3 regions of the Actinotalea sp. JY-7876 genome follow, and region 2 is predicted to be linked to each of the others. Evidence: predicted binding sites of a transcription regulator. Region 2 holds the regulator's gene; each other region holds the start of a gene.
What was found. The regulator LexA, encoded in region 2, represses DNA repair genes until DNA is damaged. The targets are predictions, from matches to a motif close to TCGAACANNTGTTCGA.
Positions count from the first base shown of each region.

Region 1: a site for LexA is predicted at 4,789-4,804, ahead of H2O74_RS11595 (HNH endonuclease signature motif containing protein). Genes of this name have one in related genera too.
Region 3: a site for LexA is predicted at 3,516-3,531, ahead of ruvA (Holliday junction branch migration protein RuvA). Genes of this name have one in related genera too.

Region 1 is NZ_CP059493.1:2,492,397-2,499,846, reverse strand. Features, by position in the region: gene ahcY (adenosylhomocysteinase) at 428-1,933, shown strand; gene H2O74_RS11610 (dihydrofolate reductase family protein) at 2,066-2,632, shown strand; gene H2O74_RS11605 (RDD family protein) at 2,669-3,487, opposite strand; gene H2O74_RS11600 (stage II sporulation protein M) at 3,562-4,557, shown strand; gene H2O74_RS11595 (HNH endonuclease signature motif containing protein) at 4,823-6,268, shown strand; gene H2O74_RS11590 (DUF58 domain-containing protein) at 6,235-7,450, opposite strand, start outside.
Region 2 is NZ_CP059493.1:1,337,247-1,344,696, forward strand. Features, by position in the region: gene hflX (GTPase HflX) at 1-600, shown strand, start outside; gene H2O74_RS06340 (ATP-dependent DNA helicase) at 653-2,911, shown strand; gene H2O74_RS06345 (L-lactate dehydrogenase) at 2,993-3,982, shown strand; gene lexA (transcriptional repressor LexA) at 3,990-4,754, opposite strand; gene H2O74_RS06355 (LysM peptidoglycan-binding domain-containing protein) at 5,011-5,445, shown strand; gene nrdR (transcriptional regulator NrdR) at 5,574-6,035, shown strand; gene H2O74_RS06365 (hypothetical protein) at 6,102-6,635, shown strand; gene H2O74_RS06370 (AMP-binding protein) at 6,648-7,450, opposite strand, start outside.
Region 3 is NZ_CP059493.1:1,840,207-1,847,656, forward strand. Features, by position in the region: gene secD (protein translocase subunit SecD) at 1-1,202, opposite strand, end outside; gene yajC (preprotein translocase subunit YajC) at 1,264-1,701, opposite strand; gene ruvB (Holliday junction branch migration DNA helicase RuvB) at 1,809-2,831, opposite strand; gene ruvA (Holliday junction branch migration protein RuvA) at 2,842-3,450, opposite strand; gene ruvC (crossover junction endodeoxyribonuclease RuvC) at 3,580-4,176, opposite strand; gene H2O74_RS08625 (YebC/PmpR family DNA-binding transcriptional regulator) at 4,229-4,987, opposite strand; gene pdxT (pyridoxal 5'-phosphate synthase glutaminase subunit PdxT) at 5,004-5,627, opposite strand; gene H2O74_RS08635 (hypothetical protein) at 5,662-6,375, shown strand; gene H2O74_RS08640 (phenylacetate--CoA ligase family protein) at 6,372-7,450, shown strand, end outside.

The DNA.
Region 1 (7,450 bases), 1.2 Mb from region 2:
GGACGCGGCGCTGGGGCACCGGCACCGACCGGCCGGCGGTCCGGCCGATCGGTCCCACCATCACCCGGGCGACGCATCATCGCCAAACCCGCCGTCCGCCGAGAGGCCCGTGGCGAGCCGTTAGGGCGCGCCGCGCGTCGCGCTGACCTGCGCCTTTACGTGCTCCTGGGTGTTATCAAACTGTGACGTGAACTCCGTCGTGGCCGGCCCGCGGCGGCCCGCTCGCCGGGGGAGCCCGTGCCGCGACTGGACAGCCTCCGTAGGATGGGAGCGCTTGGCGTCGGTGATGCCGTCGGCCCGGAGGGGCCGCGCCGGGCACGAGGTCCCGCCGCCGCGGCACGAACCGCGGGGGTCGCGCTCCGCGCGACCGCGGGCCTCGCCCCTGACCGAGACCCAGCGCGCCACGCGCGACCCACCCGAGGTGACCATGACCACGACGCCCGTCCCCACGTCCGCCGGCTTCGACGAGAAGCCCGGCGTCTACAAGGTCCGCGACCTCGGCCTCGCCGAGGCCGGACGCCACCAGATCCGCCTGGCCGAGCACGAGATGCCCGGCCTCATGGCGCTCCGCGCGGAGTTCGGCGCGACGCAGCCGCTCGCGGGCGCCCGCGTCGCCGGCTCCCTGCACATGACCGTGCAGACGGCCGTCCTCATCGAGACGCTCGTCGCCCTGGGGGCCGAGGTCCGCTGGGCGTCCTGCAACATCTTCTCGACGCAGGACGAGGCGGCGGCCGCGGTCGCCGTCGGCCCGCACGGCACGCCCCAGGACCCGCAGGGCGTCCCGGTCTTCGCCTGGAAGGGCGAGACCCTGGCCGAGTACTGGGAGTGCACCCAGCAGATCCTCGTGTGGCCCGGCGACGAGGGCCCGAACATGATCCTGGACGACGGCGGCGACGCGAGCCTGCTCGTGCACCAGGGCGTCCAGTACGAGGCCACCGGCGCGGTCCCGGCCGACGCCGCACCCGGCGAGCCCGGCTACTCGGAGGAGGCCAACCTCGTCCTGGCCCTGCTGCGCCGCTCGCTCGCCGAGGACCCGCAGCGCTGGACCCGCACGGCCGCGGGCATCCTCGGGGTCAGCGAGGAGACGACGACGGGCGTGCACCGCCTGTACCAGCTGCACGAGGCGGGCGCGCTGCTCTTCCCGGCGATCAACGTCAACGACTCGGTCACCAAGTCCAAGTTCGACAACAAGTACGGCATCCGCCACTCCCTGCCTGACGGCATCAACCGCGCCACCGACATCCTCATGGGTGGCAAGGTCGCGTTCGTGGCGGGCTACGGCGACGTCGGCAAGGGTGCGGCCGAGGCGTTCCGCGGCCAGGGCTCGCGCGTCGTGGTCAGCGAGGTCGACCCGATCTGCGCCCTCCAGGCGGCCATGGACGGCTACCAGGTCGTGCGGATCGAGGACGTCCTGGACGAGGCGGACTTCTTCATCACGACCACGGGCAACCGCGACGTCATCACCGCGGAGCACATGGCCGCGATGAAGGACAAGGCCGTCGTGGGCAACATCGGCCACTTCGACAACGAGATCGACATCGCCGGGCTCGCGGCGATCCCCGGCGTCACGCGCACGGAGATCAAGCCGCAGGTCCACGAGTGGACGTTCCCGGCCGACGGCGACCGCCCGGAGCACTCGATCATCGTGCTCTCCGAGGGCCGCCTGCTGAACCTCGGCAACGCGACCGGTCACCCGTCCTTCGTCATGAGCAACTCGTTCACCAACCAGGTCATGGCGCAGATCGAGCTGTTCACCAAGCGCGACGAGTACCCGGTCGGCGTGTACCGCCTCCCCAAGGTGCTCGACGAGAAGGTGGCGCGCCTGCACCTCGACGCGCTCGGCGTCCGGCTCACCGAGCTGACGAAGGCGCAGGCCGAGTACATCGGCATCGACGTCGCCGGCCCGTACAAGCCGGAGCACTACCGCTACTGAGCCGGCACGACACCGCAGGGGTCCGCGCGCATCGCGCGGGCCCCTGCGGCGCGTCCGGCACCACCGCCCGCGGGGCTTGTCGGCGCCCGTGGCGCGCTGCACCCTGGAGCCCTCGTCCCGACGGAGGGCACCATGGGCAAGCTCATCTACGCGGCCAACGTCTCGCTCGACGGCTTCCTGGAGGACGAGCAGGGGGCGTTCGACTGGTCCGTCCCCGACGAGGACGTGCACGCGTTCTGGAACGAGCACGAGCGGGGCATCGGCACCTCGCTCTACGGGCGACGCATGTACGAGACGATGCGCGTCTGGGAGAGCGACGACTGGCTGGCGGACGCCCCCGCCGTCGTCCGCGAGTACGCCGACATCTGGCGCACCGGCGACAAGGTCGTCTACTCGTCGTCGCTGGCGGACGTCTCGACGGCGCGCACGACGATCGAGCGGACCTTCGACCCCGAGGCGGTGCGGCGGCTCAAGGAGGAGGCGGCCACGGACCTGAGCATCGGCGGCGCGGGGATCGCGGCGGAGGCCTTCCGGCACGGTCTGGTCGACGAGTGCGTGCTGCTGCTCTGCCCGGTCGCGGTGGGCGGCGGCAAGCCGGCGCTGCCCCGCGGCCGGCGACTCGCCCTCGAGCTCCTGGACCACGGGCGGTTCGCCAACGGCGTGGTCTACGTGCGCCACGCGGTTCGGGCCTCCGCCTGACGCCGCGGGCCGGTCGCGGCCCGAGGGGCCGCCGGCTCAGACCGCGGGGTCGGGGACCGCGTGGGGGAGGCGGTGGAGCAGCACGGCCTCCGCGGCGGCGGTGCGGGCCGCAGCCGAGGCGTGCGCGAACTCCCGGTCCCGGCGCTCGGCGAGCACGGCGGCGATGAAGCGCTCGGGGTGGGTGCCGAGCGGCGGGCCGGGCGCGACGTAGCGCTCCATCTCGCCGGCGAGCTGGTTGCCGAGCCGGACCCGCGAGGCGATGTGGAGGCGGTCCGCCCGGCCCAGGAACTGCCGGGCGGAGAGCGCGAGCCCGTCCGGCAACCGCCGGATGTCGGCGTTGCGGGCCCAGCCGGCGAGCTCGTGCGGCATGACGAGCGGGGGCAGGGGCCGCTGGCCGCCGCGCACCCGGACGGCGTACGTGCCCGCGAGCATGTCGCCCAGCCGCTTGCCCTGCGGGTGGACGAGGGAGGCGATGAGCGCGACGCCGCCCGCGCTGAACCAGATCTCGAGCACGCCGGTCAGGGCCCGGATGACCGCGTGGCGCACCCGGATGGGGCCGCCGTCGTCGCGGACGATCCGGATGCCCATGGCGAGCTTGCCGAGCGAGCGCCCGCGCGTGAGCGTCTCCACGGTGGCGGGGATGACGACGAGCACCATGACGACGAGCGTGATGAGCAGCGCCGCGAAGGCCGCCTCGTCGAGGCCCCGCCCCGCGGCGCCGCCGGCGACGAGCAGGAGGAACCCGAGGAACCCGAGGGTGGCGACGTCGATGAGGGCGCCGAGCATGCGGGTCGCGAACGAGGCCGGGCGCGCGTCGAGGACCACGCCCTCACCGATGACGATCTCGTCCTGCACGCGCACCCCTCCGCCGTCCGTCGCTGGCCGCAGGTTACCCGTGCCCGACGGCGGTGTGTGGCAGGCTACCGGCCGTGGACCTGGACGCGTTCTCCGCCGTGCACGCGCCGACCTGGGCGAGGCTCGACGAGCTGTCGCGCCGGTCGGGTCTGTCGGGTGCCGAGGCGGACGAGCTGGTCCGGCTCTACCAGGAGGTCGCGACGCACCTGTCGACCGTGCGGTCCGTGGCGCCGGACCCCTCGGTGGTCTCCCGGCTCTCGGAGATCCTCGGCCGCGCGCGGGCGGCGATCGCCGGCTCGCACGACCCGTCCTGGTCGGACGTCGTGCGGTTCCTCGTCATCGTGCTGCCCGCGGCCTTCTACCGCATCCGCTGGTGGACCGTCGGGGTGATGGTCGCCTTCTGCGCGATCGCGGTCGTGGCGGGCGTCAACGTGTACAACGACCCCGAGGCGCTCGCCGCGATGGGCACCCCGAGCCAGCTCAAGCAGTACGCGGAGGAGGAGTTCGCCAACTACTACTCCAACTACCCGGGCCAGAGCTTCGCGGCCCAGGTGTGGACGAACAACGCGTGGATCGCGGCGCAGTGCGTCGCCTTCGGCATCACGGGCATCCTGCCGCTGTACGTCCTGTTCCAGAACGCGGTCGGCGTCGGGGCCGCGGGCGGCGTGATGGCCGTGCACGACGGGCTCGGCGTCTTCTTCAGCCTGATCCTCCCGCACGGCCTCATGGAGCTGACCGCGATCTTCGTCGCGGGGGCCGCGGGGCTGAAGATCTTCTGGACGGTGATCGACCCGGGCGGGCGCCCGCGGGGGCGCGCGCTGTCCGAGGAGGGGCGCTCGCTGTTCACGGTGGCCATCGGCCTCGTCGGCGTGCTGGGCATCTCCGGGCTCGTCGAGGGCTTCGTGACGCCGTCCCAGCTCCCGTGGTGGCTCAAGATCGTCATCGGGGCCCTGGTGCTGGCGGCGTACTGGGTCTACACGATCGTCCTCGGGCGGCGCGCCGTCGCCGACGGCGAGACGGGCGACCTGCGGGCCGACCACAACGTGGACCAGCTGCCGCTCGCGGCGTAGACCCACGGGCCGCGAGGCGGCCTGAAGGGCGAGGTGCCGGCTACTGCTCGCCGGGGCGATGGCGAGGGTGTCACGTCCGTGGACGAGCGTGAGGCCGACGGCGACGACGCGGTGTTCGGCGTTCGCGGCTGCCGGTGGCCTGGCCTGGCTCGGGCTGGCCTGCTCCGTGACGTGACAGGCCCGACGCGGCGCCGCGCACCCCTTGTCCGTCCTGTCCGGATCCGGTAGCATTCGAACAGACGTTCGAGTGATCCTGGAGGCGGTCATGGCGGTGTTGGCGGCGGTGGAGCCCTTCGGGGTCGCCGCGCCGGCGCGCGTGGTCGCGGATGTGCGCGGGTTGGTGGAGCGGGTCAAGGGTGCGGGTGGTGCGGCGGGTGACTGGTCGGCGCTGGAGCGGCGTGAGGTGCTGGCGGCGCTGGACGCGGCGGTCGGTGCGTTGACGGTGGTGCGGGGCGAGGTGCTGCTGGCCGAGCGGGACAGTGGGACGTGGCGGGCGTCGGGTGATCCGAGCTTCGAGGCGTGGCGCGGTCGCACGTCGCGGTCGGGGGCGCGGGCGGTGCTGACCCAGGTCCGCCAGGCCGACGCCGCCACCCGGCTGCCCGCCCTGGGCGAGGCCGCCCGCGAGGGCGCGGTCACCGTGGACCACATGGACGCGCTCGGCCGCGTGGTCGCCGGGGCGTCGGGGGCGGTCAAGGACGCGTTGGCCACGCCCGAGCGGCAGGCCCAGCTGCTGGAGACCGCGCGGCGGGTCGACGCCGGGACGTTCGCGCGGGCCGCGGCGCAGCTCGCCGCCGAGCTCGATCCCCTCGCGCACGAGCGCGGGCACCAGGCCCAGCGCGCCGCACGGTTCCTGACCCTGGCCGACACCCCCGAGGGCACCCGCATCAAAGGGCTGGTGGACCGGATGGCCGGGCACCGGCTGCGGTTGGCGCTGGAGGCCGTCTCCCCGCGGCCGGGCAAGGACGACGACCGCTCCCACGAGCAACGCCGCGCCGACGCCCTGGACACCATCGCCGAGAAGATCCTGGCCCTGCCCGAGACCGGCAGCGGCGCCGCGGTGCGACCCCACGTGTCCTTCCTCATGGACGCCGGCACCTGGGCCGGGCTGCGCGCCCTGCGCGCTGCAGGGGACGACGGCCCGCGCGGCGACGGTGCGACGGAGGACGAGCCGGCAGCACACGGCGCGGCGAGCGACCGGCACCAGGCGGCCCCGTCGTTCCCGCCGGTCACACTCGAGGACGGGACCCCGGTGCCCATCAGCGAGGTCGCCCGCGCCCTGTGCGACTGCGACCTGACCCGCGTGGTCATGGACGCCGACACGATGCCCCTGGACATCGGACGCACCCAACGCACCTACACCGGCGCGCAACGCCGCGCGGTGATCGCCCGGGACCGCGGGTGCTCGTGGCCCGACTGCGGCGCCGAAGCCCGCTGGGGCGAGGTCCACCACATCCGCTGGTGGGAACGCGACAACGGACCCACCTCCCTGACCAACGGCGTGCTCCTGTGCGTCTTCCACCACCACGAGGTCCACCGACGCGACCTGACCATCACCCGACAACCCGGACCACCCGGACCAGGACGCCGACCCCGGTACACCTTCCGTGACCAGCGCGGACGACCCGTCGCCGCGCCTCGCGAGCCCGCGGAGGCCACGGCGGTCGGAGTGGCACCGCCTCAGAGGCGGCCGGCGGCCTTGAGGGCGAGGTAGGTGTCCGCGAGGCGGGGGGCGAGGTCGTCGGGGAGGGCGTCGACGACCTCGACGCCGCGCTGACGCAGGCGCACGGTGACGGCCGCGCGCTCCAGGTCGGTGCGCTCGGCGGCGGCGGCGTCGTACACGTCCGACGACGTCTCGCGTGAGGTGCGCAGCGCGGCGACCTCCGGGTCGGCCACCGAGGCGAGCACCACGGTGTGGTCCTTGGCCAGCGGCGCGAGCACCGGGAGCAGGCCGTTCTCGACCGCCGCCGGCTCGAGGGCCGTGAGGAGCACGACGAGCGCGCGCTGGGACAGGCGCTGCTGGACGGCCGCCACGACCCCCGGCCAGTCGGTCTCGACCAGTGTCGGGTCGATGGGCGCGAGGGCGTCCGCGAGGGCGGGCAGCAGGCGCGGGCCGCTGGCCCCGGCGACCTGCGCCCGGACGCGGCGGTCGAAGGCGACGAGGTCGACGCGGTCCCCGGCGCGTGACGCCAGTGCCGACAGCAGGAGGGCCGCCTCGATCGAGGCGTCGATCCGGGGCAGGTCGCCGATGCGCGCCGCGGACGTCCGCGCGGTGTCGATCACGATCATCACGCGCCGGTCGCGCTCGGGACGCCACGTGCGCACGACGACCTCCGACCGGCGCGCCGTCGCGCGCCAGTCGATCGAGCGCACGTCGTCGCCGATGACGTACTCGCGCAGGGAGTCGAACTCCGTGCCGGCGCCCCGGACCTGGACGGCCGTCCGCCCGTCGAGCTCGCGCAGGCGCGCGAGCCGGCTGGGCAGGTGGCGCCGGGAGGCGAACTCCGGCAGGACGCGCAGCCGCCCCGGCACCGCCAGGGAGAGCTGACGCCCCGCGAGGCCGAGCGGGCCCCACGTGCGGATGGTGACCCGGTCGGCGAGCCGGTCCCCGCGGCGCGTGGGCGCGAGGGACGTGACGACCCGCACCGCCTCGCCGTCCGGCAGGTCCACCCGGTGGCGGTTGGTGCCGGTGCCGGCCGAGGGCTGCCACGCGTCGCGGACCACGCCGCGCAGGCGACGGCCCGAGCGGTTCGTCAGGGTGAGCGTCGAACGCGTCGTCTCCGTCAGCCGCACCGAGCCGGGCACGCGACGGGTCACGGCGACGCGCCGTGGGGACGCCGCGAGCGCGACGTCCACCGCGCACAGGACCACCACGAGCAGCGCCCACAGCAGCGCG
Region 2 (7,450 bases):
GCCGGGGTCCTCGTGGAGAACGCGCTGTTCGCCACGCTCGACCCGACGGTGCGGCGGGCGCAGACCCCGGACGGCCGCGCCTACACGCTGACGGACACGGTGGGCTTCGTGCGCTCGCTGCCCACCCAGCTGGTCGAGGCCTTCCGCTCGACCCTCGAGGAGGTCGGCGAGAGCGACGTCCTGCTGCACGTCGTGGACGTCTCCCACCCGGACCCGGAGGGGCAGGTCGCCGCCGTGCGGGCCGTGCTGGCGGAGATCGAGGGCGCGGAGTCGATCCCCGAGATCGTCGTGCTCAACAAGGCCGACGTGGCGGACCCGGACGTCGTCGTGCGCATGCGCCGTCGCGAGCCCCGCTCCGTGGTCGTCTCGGCGCACACGGGGGCCGGCATCGACCAGCTCCGCGAGATCATCGCGGCGGCGCTGCCCCAGCCCCGCGAGGCGGTCGAGCTCGTGGTGCCCTACCAGCGGGGCGACCTCGTGAGCCGGGCGCACTCCGAGGGGGAGGTCGAGTCGACCGAGCACACCGAGGTCGGCACGCTCCTGCGGGGGCGCGTGGACGCCGAGCTCGCCGCCGAGCTGCGCGCGGCGGCGGCGGGCTGAGCCGCCTGTGGTCGGTGCCGGCGAGGGCCCGCCCGCGCCGTAGGCTGCGTCGGTGAGTGCAGCACCACGGCCGGCGGCCGAGCCCTCGTCGGCTGCCGCGCAGGAGGACACCTCCCTGCTGCTCGACCGCGCGGTCGCGGCACTCGGCGGCCGGCGCCGCGACGGCCAGCACGACATGGCCCGGGCGGTCGCCCGCTCGCTCGACAGCGGCGAGCACCTGCTGGTGCAGGCGGGGACCGGGACCGGCAAGTCGCTCGGCTACCTCGTGCCGGCGGTGCGGCACGCCGTCCTCGCGGACGAGCGGGTGATCGTCTCGACGGCGACGCTCGCCCTCCAGCGCCAGGTGATGACGCGCGACCTGCCGCTGGTCGCGGACGCGGTGGCCCCGCACCTGCCCCGCGCGCCCCGCATCGCGCTGCTCAAGGGGTGGCACAACTACCTCTGCCTGCAGAAGGTCGCCGGCGGCTACCCGCAGGACGAGCCGGGCACGCTCTTCGACGCGCTGGGGGAGGCGCCCGGCGCGGCGGACCACCCGGCGGCGGGCACCGACGGCGCCGCTCGGCCCGGACCCGGTGACCTCGGGCGGCAGGTGCTCCGGCTGCGCGAGTGGGCCGAGGAGACCGCGACCGGCGACCGGGACGACCTCGTGCCCGGTGTGCCGGACCGCGCGTGGCGCCAGGTCTCGGTGACCGCGATGGAGTGCCTGGGCAGCTCGTGCGCGATGCTCGAGCAGTGCTTCCCGGAGCGGGCGCGCCGGGCATCGCGCGAGGCCGACGTCGTGGTGACGAACCACGCGATGCTCGGGATCGCGGCGGGCGGGTCGCCGAACGTCCTGCCCGAGCACGACGTCCTGGTGGTCGACGAGGCGCACGAGCTCATCGACCGGGTCACGGCGCAGGCCACGGCCGAGCTGTCCGCCGCCACGGTCGAGCACGCCGCGCGGCTGGCACGGCGCCACGGCGGCGTGCCCACGACGGATCTCGACGTCGCGGGCCAGGACCTCGGTGCCGCGCTCGCGGAGGCACCCGAGGGTCGCTTCCGGGGTGGGCTCCCGCCGGACCTCGCCGCGTCCGTCGCCGCGGTCCGCGATGCCGCCCGCGCCCTGCTCACGCTGCTCAAGCCCGAGCCGGGCACGACGGCGCCGTCGGCCGAGGGCGGACGCAAGATGGCCGCGTCCGCGGTGCTCACCGTCTTCGAGATCGCTGAGCGGATGACGGGCGACCCGGTACGCGACGGTCGGGACGTGGTGTGGTGCGCGCGCGGCGGGGAGGGCTGGGGCCGCTCCGCCGGGGTCTCCCGGCTGCACGCAGCGCCCCTGGCCGTGGCGGGTCTCGTGCGCTCCAACCTCCTCGCCGGCCGGACCGCCGTGCTCACCTCCGCCACGCTCACGCTCGGCGGCAGCTTCGTGCCGCTCGCGCGCTCCGTGGGGCTCGACGCCGCCCCGGGCGACGCCGCGTCCGACGCCGCACCCGCCGCGCCCGTCGCCGGCACCGCGGCCGGCGCCGACGCGGTCCGGCGCGGCACCGAGCCGGCCGCGCCGGAGGTCGCGGAGGACGTCGCGCCGGATGCCGCACGCGCGGCGGCGACGACGCCCGGGCCGATGCGCTGGCACGGGGTCGACGTCGGCAGCCCGTTCGACTACCCGCGCGCGGGGATCCTCTACGTCGCCCGGCACCTGCCGGCCCCGGGGCGCGAGCCCACGACCGACGCCCAGCTCGACGAGATCGCCTCGCTCGTCACCGCGGCCGGCGGCGCGACGCTCGGCCTGTTCTCCTCGCGCCGGGCCGCGGTGGCGGCCGCGGAGGCGATGCGCGAGCGCCTCGACGTCCCGGTCCTGTGCCAGGGCGACGACCAGCTGCCGACGCTCGTCGAGCGGTTCACGCAGGACGACGCGACGTGCCTGTTCGGCACCCTCTCGCTCTGGCAGGGGGTCGACGTCCCGGGCCCGACGTGCCGCCTGGTGCTGATCGACCGCATCCCGTTCCCGCGCCCGGACGACCCGGTGCGCTCCGCGCGCACCGAGGCGGTCGAGCGTGGCGGCGGCAACGGCTTCATGGCGGTCTCCGCGACGCACGCCGCCCTGCTGCTGGCGCAGGGCGCGGGGCGCCTCGTGCGGACCGACGCCGACCGCGGGGTGGTGGCAGTGCTCGACCCGCGGCTGGCGACGGCGCGCTACGGGCAGTTCCTGTCCCGGACCATGCCGCCCTTCTGGCAGACCACCGACGGCGGCGTCGCGCGCGCGGCGCTGGCCCGGCTCGCCGCACAGGCCGGCGGGCCGGCGATCACCCGGGGGCCGGACGCCGCCCCGTAGGGTGGCAGGCACGACCCGACGAACGAGAGGCGACGGCTCATGGCGGACGTGGCAGGACGTGTCGAGCACGAGCACGACGACATGGGGCTCGACGCGTCCCCGACCGGGCGCCGCACCACCAAGCTCGCGGTGGTCGGCGCGGGATCGGTCGGCTCGACCATGGCCTACGCGGCCCTCATGCGCGGGGCCGCGCGCTCCGTGGCGCTCTACGACATCAACACGGCGAAGGTCGAGGCCGAGGCGCTCGACATCGGCCACGGCATCCAGTTCATGCCGATGGCCGACGTGGTCGGGTCCGACGACATCCAGGTCTGCGCCGGTGCCGACGTCGTGGTCGTCACCGCGGGCGCCAAGCAGAAGCCCGGGCAGAGCCGCCTGGACCTCGCCGAGGCGACGATCGGGCTCGTGCGCGGGATGCTCCCGGACCTGGTCGCGGTCGCGCCGGACGCCGTGTACGTCATGGTCACGAACCCGGTCGACATCGTCACGTACGCCGCGCTGAAGTTCTCCGGCCTGCCGCCGAACCAGATGTTCGGCTCCGGCACGGTGCTCGACTCCTCGCGGCTGCGCTACCTGCTCGCGCAGCACACCGGCATCGCGGTGCAGAACGTGCACGCGTACATCGCGGGCGAGCACGGCGACTCCGAGATCCCGCTGTGGAGCTCGGCGACCATCGGCGCCGTGCCCCTGATGGAGTGGCCGGGCGTGCCCGGGCCCAACGGCACGGTCGTCGGCCGGCTCGAGGCCGCGGACCGCCAGCGGATCGCGGAGGAGGTCGTGAACTCCGCCTACCGGATCATCGCGGGCAAGGGCGCGACCAACTACGCGGTGGCCCTCGCGGGCTCACGCATCATCGAGGCCGTGCTGGGCGACGAGCGCCGGGTGCTCCCGGTGTCCTCGCTCCTGGAGGACTACCGCGGCATCTCCGACGTGTGCCTGTCGGTCCCGTCCGTGGTGGGCCGAGACGGCGTGGCCGCCCGGCTCGAGATCCCGCTGTCCGACGAGGAGCTGGCAGGGCTGCGCCGGTCCGCCGACCAGATCCGCGCCGTCGCGCGGCAGTTCGGGCTCTGACCGGGGGTCACAGGCTCCGCAGCACGCTCACCACGCGCCCGAGCACGACGGCGTCGTCGCCCGGGATCGGCTCGTAGGCGGCGTTCTGCGGCAGCAGCCAGACGTGGCCGTCCGCACGCCGTAGCGTCTTCACGGTCGCCTCGCCGTCGATCATGGCCGCGACGATCTCGCCGTTCTCGGCCACGGGCTGGCGCCGGACCACGACCCAGTCGCCGTCGCAGATGGCGGCCTCGATCATCGAGTCGCCCGCGACCTTGAGCAGGAACAGCTCTCCCTCGCCGACGAGCTGGCGGGGCAGCGGGAAGACGTCCTCGACGACCTGCTCGGCGAGGATCGGGCCGCCGGCCGCGATGCGACCCACGACCGGCACGTACGACGGCGCCGGGGCGGCGTCGTGCATGCCGGTCTCGTCGACGGGCACGCCGCCCCGGTCGGCGCCGAGCCGGCTGATGGCCCGCGAGTCGTCGGGCTGCACGACCTCGATGGCGCGCGGACGGTGCGGGTCGCGCCGCAGGTAGCCCTTGCGCTCGAGCACGGTGAGCTGGTGCTTGACCGAGGACGGGCTCGTCAGCCCGACCGCCTCGCCGATCTCCCGCATGCTCGGCGGGTAGCCCCGCCGCTCGACGCTCGACCGGATCGTCTCGAGCACGAGGCGCTGGCGGGGCGTGAGCCCGTCGCCGCCCGCGGCGGCGTCCGGCAGCGCGGTCACCGACGCGAGGTCACCGCCCGGCTGCTGGTCGGTGCCCGACGGGGGTGTGGTCCTGGGCGCCATGACGGCCTCCGTGTCTCTCGGGCGATGTCTCTCGGGCGATGTCTTCTCGGGCGACCGGCCCTGCGACGGGTCGTGTCAGTGCCTCGTGATGGTCTCTCGTCGTGCCTCCACCTTAGGGGCGCGATGCCGCGTGATCAAACATCTGTTCGAGCGTGTCTCGACACGGTGGGTGGCCCGTGGTAGACATCGTACAGACGTTCGACGTACAGCCGTTCGACGGACACGCGTTCGAATCGCTCGACGAAGGGGAGACGCCATGACGGCGATCATGTGGGACCACGAGCCCGTCCTGTCCGTCCGCACGCCCGCCGCACGCACGACGGCCGGACGCACGACGGCCGGCCGCACGACGACCCGGCGCGTCCCGGAGGTCCGGGCCGCCGACGGGCGGGCCCAGGGCGGGCACCTGCGCCTCACGCGCCGTGGCCGGCTGACGGTCTGGCTGGTCGCGGCCGCCGCCGGGGCGGGCGTCGTGCTCTCGGCCCAGGCCGCCGGCGCGGACTCTCCCGCGGCCGCCCAGCCCGTGGTCACGCACGTCGTCGCGCCGGGCGAGACGCTCTGGGAGATCGCCGGGGGCGTCGCGGCGCCGGGCCAGGACCGTCGCGACGTCGTCGCCGACCTCGTCCAGCTCAACGCGCTGGGCGGTGCGGAGCTCCAGGTCGGGCAGCAGATCCTCGTGCCGCAGCCCTGATCCCCAGCCCTGACTCCGCAGCGCTGATCCCGCCGCCCTGGCCCCCAGCGTCCGTGACCACCGCGGTTCGCAGCGCGGTGCCCGCCGACGGTACGGTGTGGCGGTCAGCCGGAGGAGGTGGAGGCGCGATGCACTGCCCGTTCTGCCGGCACAGCGACTCCCGCGTGGTCGACTCGCGCACGTCCGACGACGGCGCCTCGATCCGGCGCCGGCGGCAGTGCCCGAACTGCCAGCGCCGCTTCACCACGTTGGAGACGGCCTCGCTCTCGGTGGTCAAGCGGTCCGGGGTGACCGAGTCGTTCAGCCGCGAGAAGATCGTCAACGGCGTCCGCAAGGCCTGTCAGGGGCGCCCCGTGAGCGAGGACGACCTCGCCCTGCTGGCGCAGCGCGTCGAGGAGAACCTCCGCAGCACCGGCACGGCCGAGCTCGACGCCCACGAGATCGGGCTGTCGATCCTCGGCCCGCTCCGCGAGCTCGACGAGGTGGCGTACCTGCGCTTCGCGAGCGTCTACCAGGCGTTCGAGTCGCTGGACGACTTCGAGGCCGCCATCACGGCGCTGCGCGCCGAGCACGGCGACCGTCCCGCCTGAGCGTCATCCGGTCGCGCCGCGTGGGTGCCTCTGCGACGCTTGTCCGGTCACGAGACGGGAGGCGCGATGACCGACGCCGCTGCGGGCCGCACGTCCCCCGCCACCGGTGGGCTGGACCGCGCGGCCCTGTCGACCTACCTCAACGACCATCTCGCCGGCGCCGTGGCCGGCTCGCATCGCATGCGCCGGACGGCCGAGGCGCTCGCCCGGACCCCGGTGGGCCCGGGACTGACCCGCGTGGCGGACGAGGTCGAGGGCGAGCGGGAGGAGCTGCGCGCGCTGATCGGCGACCTGGACCTGGTCCAGGCCCGGCCCAAGCAGGTGGCGACCTGGGCCGGGGAGCGGCTGGCGCGCCTGAAGACGAGCGGGGCCGGCCTGCAGCGGGAGCCCTTGACGGCCCTCCTGGAGGTCGAGCTGCTGCGCAGCGCCGTCGTCGGCAAGCGCGGGCTGTGGCAGACCATGACGGCGCTGGCGCCGGCCCTGGGGGTCGACGCGGACCGGTGCCGTGAGCTGTGGGGGCAGACGGACCGGCAGGTCGCCACCCTCGACGAGGTCCACGACTACGTGCGCTCGCGCGTGCTGCGCGAGGCGGCGCGCTGAGGGTGCGCCGCCTCAGCGGTTCATGACGTCCTGACGCACGACGCGCCGCAGCACCTTGCCGATCTGGGAGCGGGGCAGCTCGCTGAGGACCACGAGGTCGCGCGGCAGGGCGTAGCGCGCCAGGCGGGTCTCGCACCAGGCGCGGACGGCGTCGAGCTCGACGCCCGTCGCACCGTGGGACAGGACCACCGCGGCCACGACGCGCTCGCCGAGGTCACCGGCGGCGGGCACCCCGACCACGGCGACGTCCTCGATGCCGGGCATCTGCCGCAGGTGGTCCTCGACCTGGGACGGGTACACGTTGAAGCCACCGGTGATGATGACCTCCTTGATGCGGTCCACGAGGCGCACGAAGCCGTCGGGCTCCACGACCACCACGTCGCCGGTGCGCAGCCACGTCCGGCCCTCACGCTCGATCAGGACGGCCGCGGTCTCCTCGGGCCGGTTCCAGTAGCCCTGGAAGACCTGGGGGCCCGAGATGAGGAGCTCGCCCTGATCGCCGGCCGGGACGTCCACCATGGGGTCCTCGGGGTCCACGACCCGGATCCACGTGGAGGGGAAGGGCAGGCCGAGCGTCCCCGGACGACGTGCCTCGGAGAGCGGGCTCCCGAGCGCCACCGGCGAGGTCTCCGTCAGGCCGTACCCCTCGACGAGGATCCCGCCCGTGACCTCCTCCCACGCCCGCGCCGTCTCGGCGGAGAGGGCCATCGCGCCCGAGATCGACCGGCGCAGCGACGTGAGGTCCGTGCCCGTGCGCTTGGCCGCCGCAGCCAGGCGCTCGAACATCGGCGGCACCCCCGGCATGAAGGTCGCGG
Region 3 (7,450 bases), 500 kb from region 2:
ATCGCGACGATGATGCCCGCGACGCCCGGGAGGCTGAGGCGGTAGCCCTGCGTCCACGAGAGCAAGGCGATGAGCAGGTAGGTCACGACGCCGGCGATGACGAGCGAGGCCACCGTGACCAGGCCGAGCGCCCGGTACTGGAAGATCGAGTAGATGCCGACCAGGACCAGCCCGATGAGGCCCGCGAGGAGGCCGCGCTGGAGCTGCTCGGAGCCGAGCGTCGCGGAGATCTGCTGCTCGCTCTGGACGGTGAAGGTCAGCGGCAGGGAGCCGAAGTTGAGCTGCTGCGCGAGCGTCGAAGCCGACTCGCGCGTGAAGTTGCCCGAGATCTCGGCCTTGCCGTCCGCGATCACGCTGTTGACCGAGGGCGCGGAGATGACCAGGCCGTCGAGCACCATCGCGAACTGGTTGCGCGGCGACTCGAGCCCGAGCAGGCGCTCCGTGACGGCACGGAACTGGCTCGTGCCCTCCCGGTTGAACTCGATGTTGGTGACCCACTCGTTCGTCACCGCGCCGGTCTGCGTCGTGCGCAGACCCGAGCTCGCGCTCTCCACGTCGTCGCCGCGCACCTCGACCGGTCCGAGCACGAACTTGGCGGTGCCGGACGCGTCGCACGCGACGACCGCCTCGTCCGGGGAGCCGACCAGGTCCGGGCCGCCGCGGAGGTTCGCGGGGTCGGTGCAGTCGTAGGCCTCGAACTCGGCGAGCAGCTCAGGCGTGAGCCAGGCGGGGTCGCTCGCGTCGGCGGGCTCGACCTGCTCGACGGGCGTCTCGCCGAGAGGGGTGCGCTGCTCCTCGGGCACCGGCGTCGGCGCGGCCTGGACGATGACGGGCCGGAAGAGCATCTGCGCCGACTCCCGCACCAGGTCGAGGGTCTCGGCGTCGGGCTCCCCGGGGATCGCCACGACGATGTTCGAGCCGCCCTGGCTGGTGATCTCCGCCTCCGCGACGCCGGACGCGTCGATGCGCTGGCGGATGATCTCGATCGCCTGCGCGATGGTCTCCTCGGTGACCTTCTCACCGCTGTCCGCGGTGGGCGTGAGGATGACCTGCGTCCCGCCCTCGAGGTCGAGGGCCAGCGACGGCGTCAGCGACGCGTCCGACCAGTGGTTGCCGGCGAGGAGAGCGCCGAGGAGGGCGATCACCACGACGCCGAGCGACACCAGCGTGCGCTTCGGGCGTGGGCGGTTCGATGTGGCCAACGGTCCGTCTTCTCTCGTGCGTCAGACCCGGGGCGCCGCGGTGCGGCGCCCGGTACCCCCGTCAGCGACGGGTCGTGCCCTCGTCGTCGCGCCCCTCGGTGAGGCTCGACGCGTCGTCGGGCACCTGGAGGGTGGCGTCGGCGTCCGTGGTCTCGTCGACCTCGTCCTCGTACAGCTCGTCCTCGTACAGCTCGTCGTCGTCCAGCTCGTCGTCCGCGTCCTCCGCCTCCAGCTCGTCCGCGACCGGCGGGTCCACGAGCTTGGCGATGGCGGGACGGAGCCAGCGGCTCGTCACGCCGGGCGACGTCTCGAGGGTGACGATGTCGCCCTCGACGTCGACGACGGTGCCGAACAGGCCAGAGCCCGTCATGACCTCCTGGCCGGGGGCCAGGCTCGCCCGGAAGTTCGCGGCTTCCTTCTGCTGCTTGCGGGTGCGGCTCGTCATGAGCCACATGGCGCCGAAGGCCAGGGCAAGGATGATGAGGAAGCTGTAGTCCATGGTGTCGTTCTCACGTCCTGTTGGGTTGCGACCGCGCGAGTCTAGGTGACCGACGCTCCTGGCCCCTAACGCCTCGCGCGGACGCGCGGTTCCCGGGCGGGCGGCGCTCAGCCGAAGAGGGTGTCCGAGCCCGGTGCGGGGGGCCGCAGGCCGAGGTGCGCCCAGGCCCGCGCGGTGGCGACGCGGCCGCGCGGAGTCCGCCCCATGAGGCCCTCGCGGACGAGGAACGGCTCGGCGACCGTCTCGACCGTCTCGGGCTCCTCCCCGACCGCGACCGCGAGGGTCGTGAGCCCCACCGGCCCGCCGCCGAAGCGCTCGCACAGCGCGCGCAGCACGCCGCGGTCGAGCCGGTCGAGGCCGAGGTCGTCCACCTCGTAGACGGCCAGCGCGGCGCGGGCCGCGGCCAGGTCCAGCGTGCCGTCACCGCGCACCTGGGCCCAGTCGCGCACGCGGCGCAGCAGGCGGTTCGCGATGCGGGGCGTGCCGCGGGACCGGCTCGCGATCTCCGCGGCGGCGTCGGCGTGCAGGTCGACGCCGAGCAGCCCGGCCGAGCGCGCGAGCACCTGCTGGAGCTCCTCGTCGTCGTAGAAGTCGAGGTGCCCGGTGAACCCGAAGCGGTCGCGCAGCGGCGCCGGCAGCAGCCCCGCCCGCGTGGTCGCGCCCACGACCGTGAACGGGGGCAGCGCGAGCGGGATCGCGTTGGCGCCCGCCCCCTTGCCCACGACGACGTCGACGCGGAAGTCCTCCATCGCGACGTAGAGGAGCTCCTCGGCGGGACGCGCGAGGCGGTGGATCTCGTCGAGGAAGAGCACCTCGCCCTCCTCGAGCGAGGAGAGCACCGCGGCGAGGTCCCCCGCGTGCTGGATGGCCGGACCCGACGTGACGCGCATCGACGTCCCGAGCTCGGCGGCGATGATCATGGCGAGCGTCGTCTTGCCCAGCCCGGGCGGGCCGGAGAGCAGGACGTGGTCGGGCGCTTTGCCCCGCCCGAGGGCGGCGTGGAGCACGAGCTCGAGCTGGTCGCGCACCACGCGCTGCCCGACGAACTCGGCCAGGCGCTGCGGCCGCAGTGCGGCCTCCGCCGCGCGCTCGAGATCCTCCGCGCCCGGGGCGACGATGCGCTCGGTCACGATCTCCTCGTCAGGCACGACCGCCGCCCAGGACCCGCAGCGCGCCACGCAGGACCGAGGCGACCTCGCCGGCGTCGACGGGCCCCGCGTCAGGCGGCGACACCACGGCGACGGCCTCCTCGGCCGCCTTCGCGGTCCAGCCGAGCCCGACGAGCGCCTCCACGACCTCACCGCGCCGGTCGGCGACCGCGGCCGCCGCCGTCGTCGGCCCGCCCGACGGGGCCCCGAGGCGGTCGGCCAGCTCGAGCACGATCCGCTGCGCGCCCTTGCGCCCGATGCCGGGCACGCGCTGGAGCGCCGCCAGGTCCTCCCCCGCGACCGCGCGCCGCAGCGCGTCGGGCGTGTGGACCGCGAGCATCGCCAGCGCCAGCCGTGGCCCGACGCCGCTCACCGTCTGGACGGCCTCGAAGGTGTCCCGCTCGTCGGCGTCGGCGAAGCCGTAGAGGGTCAGCGAGTCCTCGCGGACGACCAGCGACGTCGCGAGCTCGGCCTCCTGCCCGACGCGCAGTCCCGCCAGGGTCGCCGGCGTCGCGTACGCGAGCATCCCGACACCGCCCACGTCGACGACTGCCGCGTCGAGGCGCACCCCGACGACCTGCCCGCGCAGCGAGGCGATCACGAACCCTCCCGTCCTCCTCGCGCGGACGCGCCGCCGCCACGGCGGGACGCGGTCACGCGAGCGACCCGAACATCTGTACGACCACGCTAGCGCGCCGCCCGGACACCGGGTGCCCCGACGCGCCGGACCTCACCGGAGCCGGGCGGCGGCCTCGGCCCGCGCCCAGGCGAGCTGGGCCGGTGTCGCCCCGGACGTGGCCCCCGCGGCGCCGCCCGCGCCGGTCCCCGCACGGACCGGCGACGTCGTGCCCGCGGCCACGGGCCGCCAGAGGTGGCAGATCGCCAGGGCGAGCGCGTCGGCCGCGTCGGCGGGGGTGGGCAGCTCCGCGAGCCCGAGGATCCGCGCGACCATCTGCTGCACCTGCGGCTTGCCGGCCCGCCCGGAGCCCGTGACCGACGCCTTGACCTCCGACGGCGTGTGCAGCGCCACCGGGATCCCGCGCCGGGCGGCGGCCGCCATGACGACGCCCGACACCTGGGCCGTGCCCATGACGGTCCGCACGTTGTGCTGCGCGAAGACCCGCTCCACGGCGACGGCGTCGGGCTCGTGCTCGTCCAGCCAGGTCTCCACCTGGTCACCCACGAGGGCCAGGCGCGACGCGACGTCGTCGGAGACCGGTGAGCGCGCGACGCCGACGGCGACGAGCACCACCCGCCGCCCCGGGCGCGAGTCGACCACGCCCAGACCGCAGCGGGTCAGGCCCGGGTCCACTCCCAGCACGCGCACCGCACCAGTCTCCCAGCGCGCGGACGCGACGGCCGGACGCCTCGCCGGGCGCTCAGTCCTCCTCGAGCTCCGCCATGACCTCGTCGGACGCGTCGAAGTTCGCGAAGACGTCCTGGACGTCGTCGCTGTCCTCGAGCGCGTCGATGAGGCGCAGGATCTTGCGGGCGCCCTCGGCGTCCACCTCGACCTGCGTGGCGGGCACGAACTGGGCCTCGGCCGAGTCGTAGTCGATCCCGGCGTCCTGCAGCGCGGTGCGCACGGCGACGACGTCGGACGCCTCGCTCTGCACCTCGAACGCCTCGCCCAGGTCGGTGACCTCCTCGGCGCCCGCGTCCAGGACCGCCGCCAGCACGTCGTCCTCGGTGAGGCCGTCCGTCTTGGGGATCACCACGACGCCGCGCCGGGAGAACAGGTAGGACACGGACCCGGGGTCGGCCATCGCGCCGCCGTTGCGGGTGAACGCGATGCGCACGTCAGCGGCCGCACGGTTGCGGTTGTCGGTGAGGCACTCGACCAGGACCGCGACCCCGCCGGGGCCGTAGCCCTCGTACATGACGGTCTGGTAGTCCGCCCCGCCGGCCTCCTGGCCGGAGCCGCGCTTGACCGCGCGGTCGATGTTGTCGTTCGGGACCGAGGACTTCTTGGCCTTCTGGATCGCGTCGAAGAGCGTCGGGTTGCCGGCGACATCACCGCCGCCCACGCGGGCGGCCACCTCGATGTTCTTGATGAGCTTCGCGAAGAGCTTGCCCCGCTTGGCGTCGACGACGGCCTTCTTGTGCTTCGTGGTGGCCCACTTGGAGTGACCGGACATCGCTTCGACGAACCCCTCAGCCGCGCTCGGTGACGATCTGGACGAACAGCCGGTGCAGCCTCATGTCCCCCGTGATCTCGGGGTGGAAGGACGTCGCGACCACGTCACGCTCGCGCACCGCCACGATCCTACCGGCGGCGGGGCCCGATGCGACGGTGGCCAGCGCCCGGACGCCCGGCCCGGTGCGCTCGACCCACGGCGCGCGGATGAACACGGCGTGCACCGGGTCCGTGGCGCTGTCGGCGACGCCCTCGACGACGAGGTCCGTCTCGAAGGAGTCGACCTGACGGCCGAAGGCGTTGCGGCGCACGGTCACGTCGAGCCCGCCGAGGGTCCGCTGGCCCGCCGCGCCGTCCTCGAGCCGGTCGGCGAGCAGGATCATCCCCGCGCACGACCCGTAGGCGGGCAGGCCGGCGGCGATCGCGTCGCGCAGGGGCTCGAAGAGCTCGAAGACCTGCAGCAGGTTGGCCATCGTCGTGGACTCGCCGCCCGGCAGCACGATCCCGTCGACCTCGGCGAGCTCGCGCGTGCGCCGCACGGGCACGGCACGCGCGCCGCTGGCCTCGAGCGCGGCGACGTGCTCGCGCACGTCGCCCTGGAGGGCCAGGACACCGATCCTGGGCGGCGTGTCGGAGATCACGTCGGCGGATCCTACGCCGCCCTATCCTCGGGGCATGAGCGCGCCCTTCCCCCCGCCCGCGGCGCCCGCGGGCCCGCACGCCGCCCCGCCGTCGACCTCGCTGCGCGGACCGGTCGCGCTGACCGTCGCCGGAGCGGTGCTCTGCGTCGCGACGGTCGTCATCGCGGTCCTCGTCGGACGGACCTTCCTCAACCTCCTGCCCACCGACCTGCTGACGTCGGACGGTCAGGCGGGTCCCGGGGTCGTCGCCGAGGTGAGCGCGCCAGGGCAGGGCACGGCGCAGCTCGAGGCGGACACGAGCTACGTCGTGCTCCTGGCCACCTCGACCTCGGCGGGCGGGGACCACGTCGAGCTCGAGGACGACGTCGTGCTCGTCAGCCCGGACGGGAACGAGATCGTGGCCGACCGGAGCCCCGGCGTGAACCTCTCGGCGTCGCGCGACGGCACCGCCGTCCGCTCGGTCGGCGCCTTCCGCACGCAGGAGGCGGGGCAGTACACGGTCACGGCGCCGCCCGTCAGCGACGGCGGGACCGCACGGGTGCTCCTCGCCCCGGACCAGGCGTTCGGGCCGTTCTTCGTCGGCATCTTCGGGTCCGTGTTCGGCGTCTTCGCCGCCATCGCCACGGCGATCACGGGGATGCCGATGCTCGTCATCGGCATCGTCTGGTGGCGCCGCCGGGCCGGGGCCCGCGCGGCCGGCGCCGCGGGACCGGGCGCCCCGGGACATCCGGCCACGGCGCCGCGGTGACAGGCACCGGCGCGGCGCCGCGTCGGACGAGCGTCCTGCGCCAGGCGGCGCTGCGGGTCGCGACCGGGGTCGTCACGCTCGTCTACCGGATGTACCGGGTGCACCCCGCGTTGTGGCGGTTCACGGCCCGGAACTACCACCCCGCGATGGAGCGCTTCGCGCGGCTCAACGCCTGGATGATCTGCCAGCACGCCTACCTGGACGTGCCCGCGTACCGCCGCCACGTCGAGGAGCACGGCTTCCGCTTCCGCTGGTGGGACCTCACGGCGTACGAGCCCACCTCCAAGCACGGCTACGTCGACCGGTACCCCGAGGCGGAGCGCTGCTGGGACGGCGAGATCCGGACCGTGGGCACCGTGGTGGACGAGTCGTCCGGCTCGTCCGGGACCCCGTACAACTGGCTGCGCTCGAAGCGTGAGCTCGCCACGGTCCACAAGAACGTCGCGGGGTACGTGACGCAGATCTTCGGCACCCGCGGGCTCTTCGCCATCAACGCCTTCTCGATGGGCGCCTGGGCGACGGGCACCAACACGGGCATCGCCATGTCGCGGATCGCCATGGTCAAGAACACCGGCCCGGAGATCGACAAGATCGTCGACACGCTGCGCCACTTCGGCCCCGGCTACACCTACCTGGTGTGCGCGTACCCGCCCTTCCTCAAGCACCTGCGGGACCGGCTCGACGCGGACGGGTTCGACTGGGACGCCTACGACCTCAACGGCTTCGTCGGCGGCGAGGCGCTCACCGAGGGGCTGCGCGACTACCTGGAGGACCGCTTCGGCCGCGTCTACTCGGGCTACGGGGCCTCCGACCTCACCATCGGGATGGCCGGCGAGAGCGACCTGACCGTGTGGCTGCGCCGCGCCCTGATCGCCCACGAGCCCTTGCGCCGGGAGGTGCTCGGGGACGGCGAGGCCCGCACCCCGATGGTCTTCCAGTACAACCCGCTCGAGACCTACCTGGAGACGACGTCCGACGGGCGCCTGCTGGTGACCTTGAACTCCGCCGACATCATGAGCCCGAAGCTGCGCTACGACATCGGCGACGAGGCGATGATCCTCAGCTTCGACGCGAT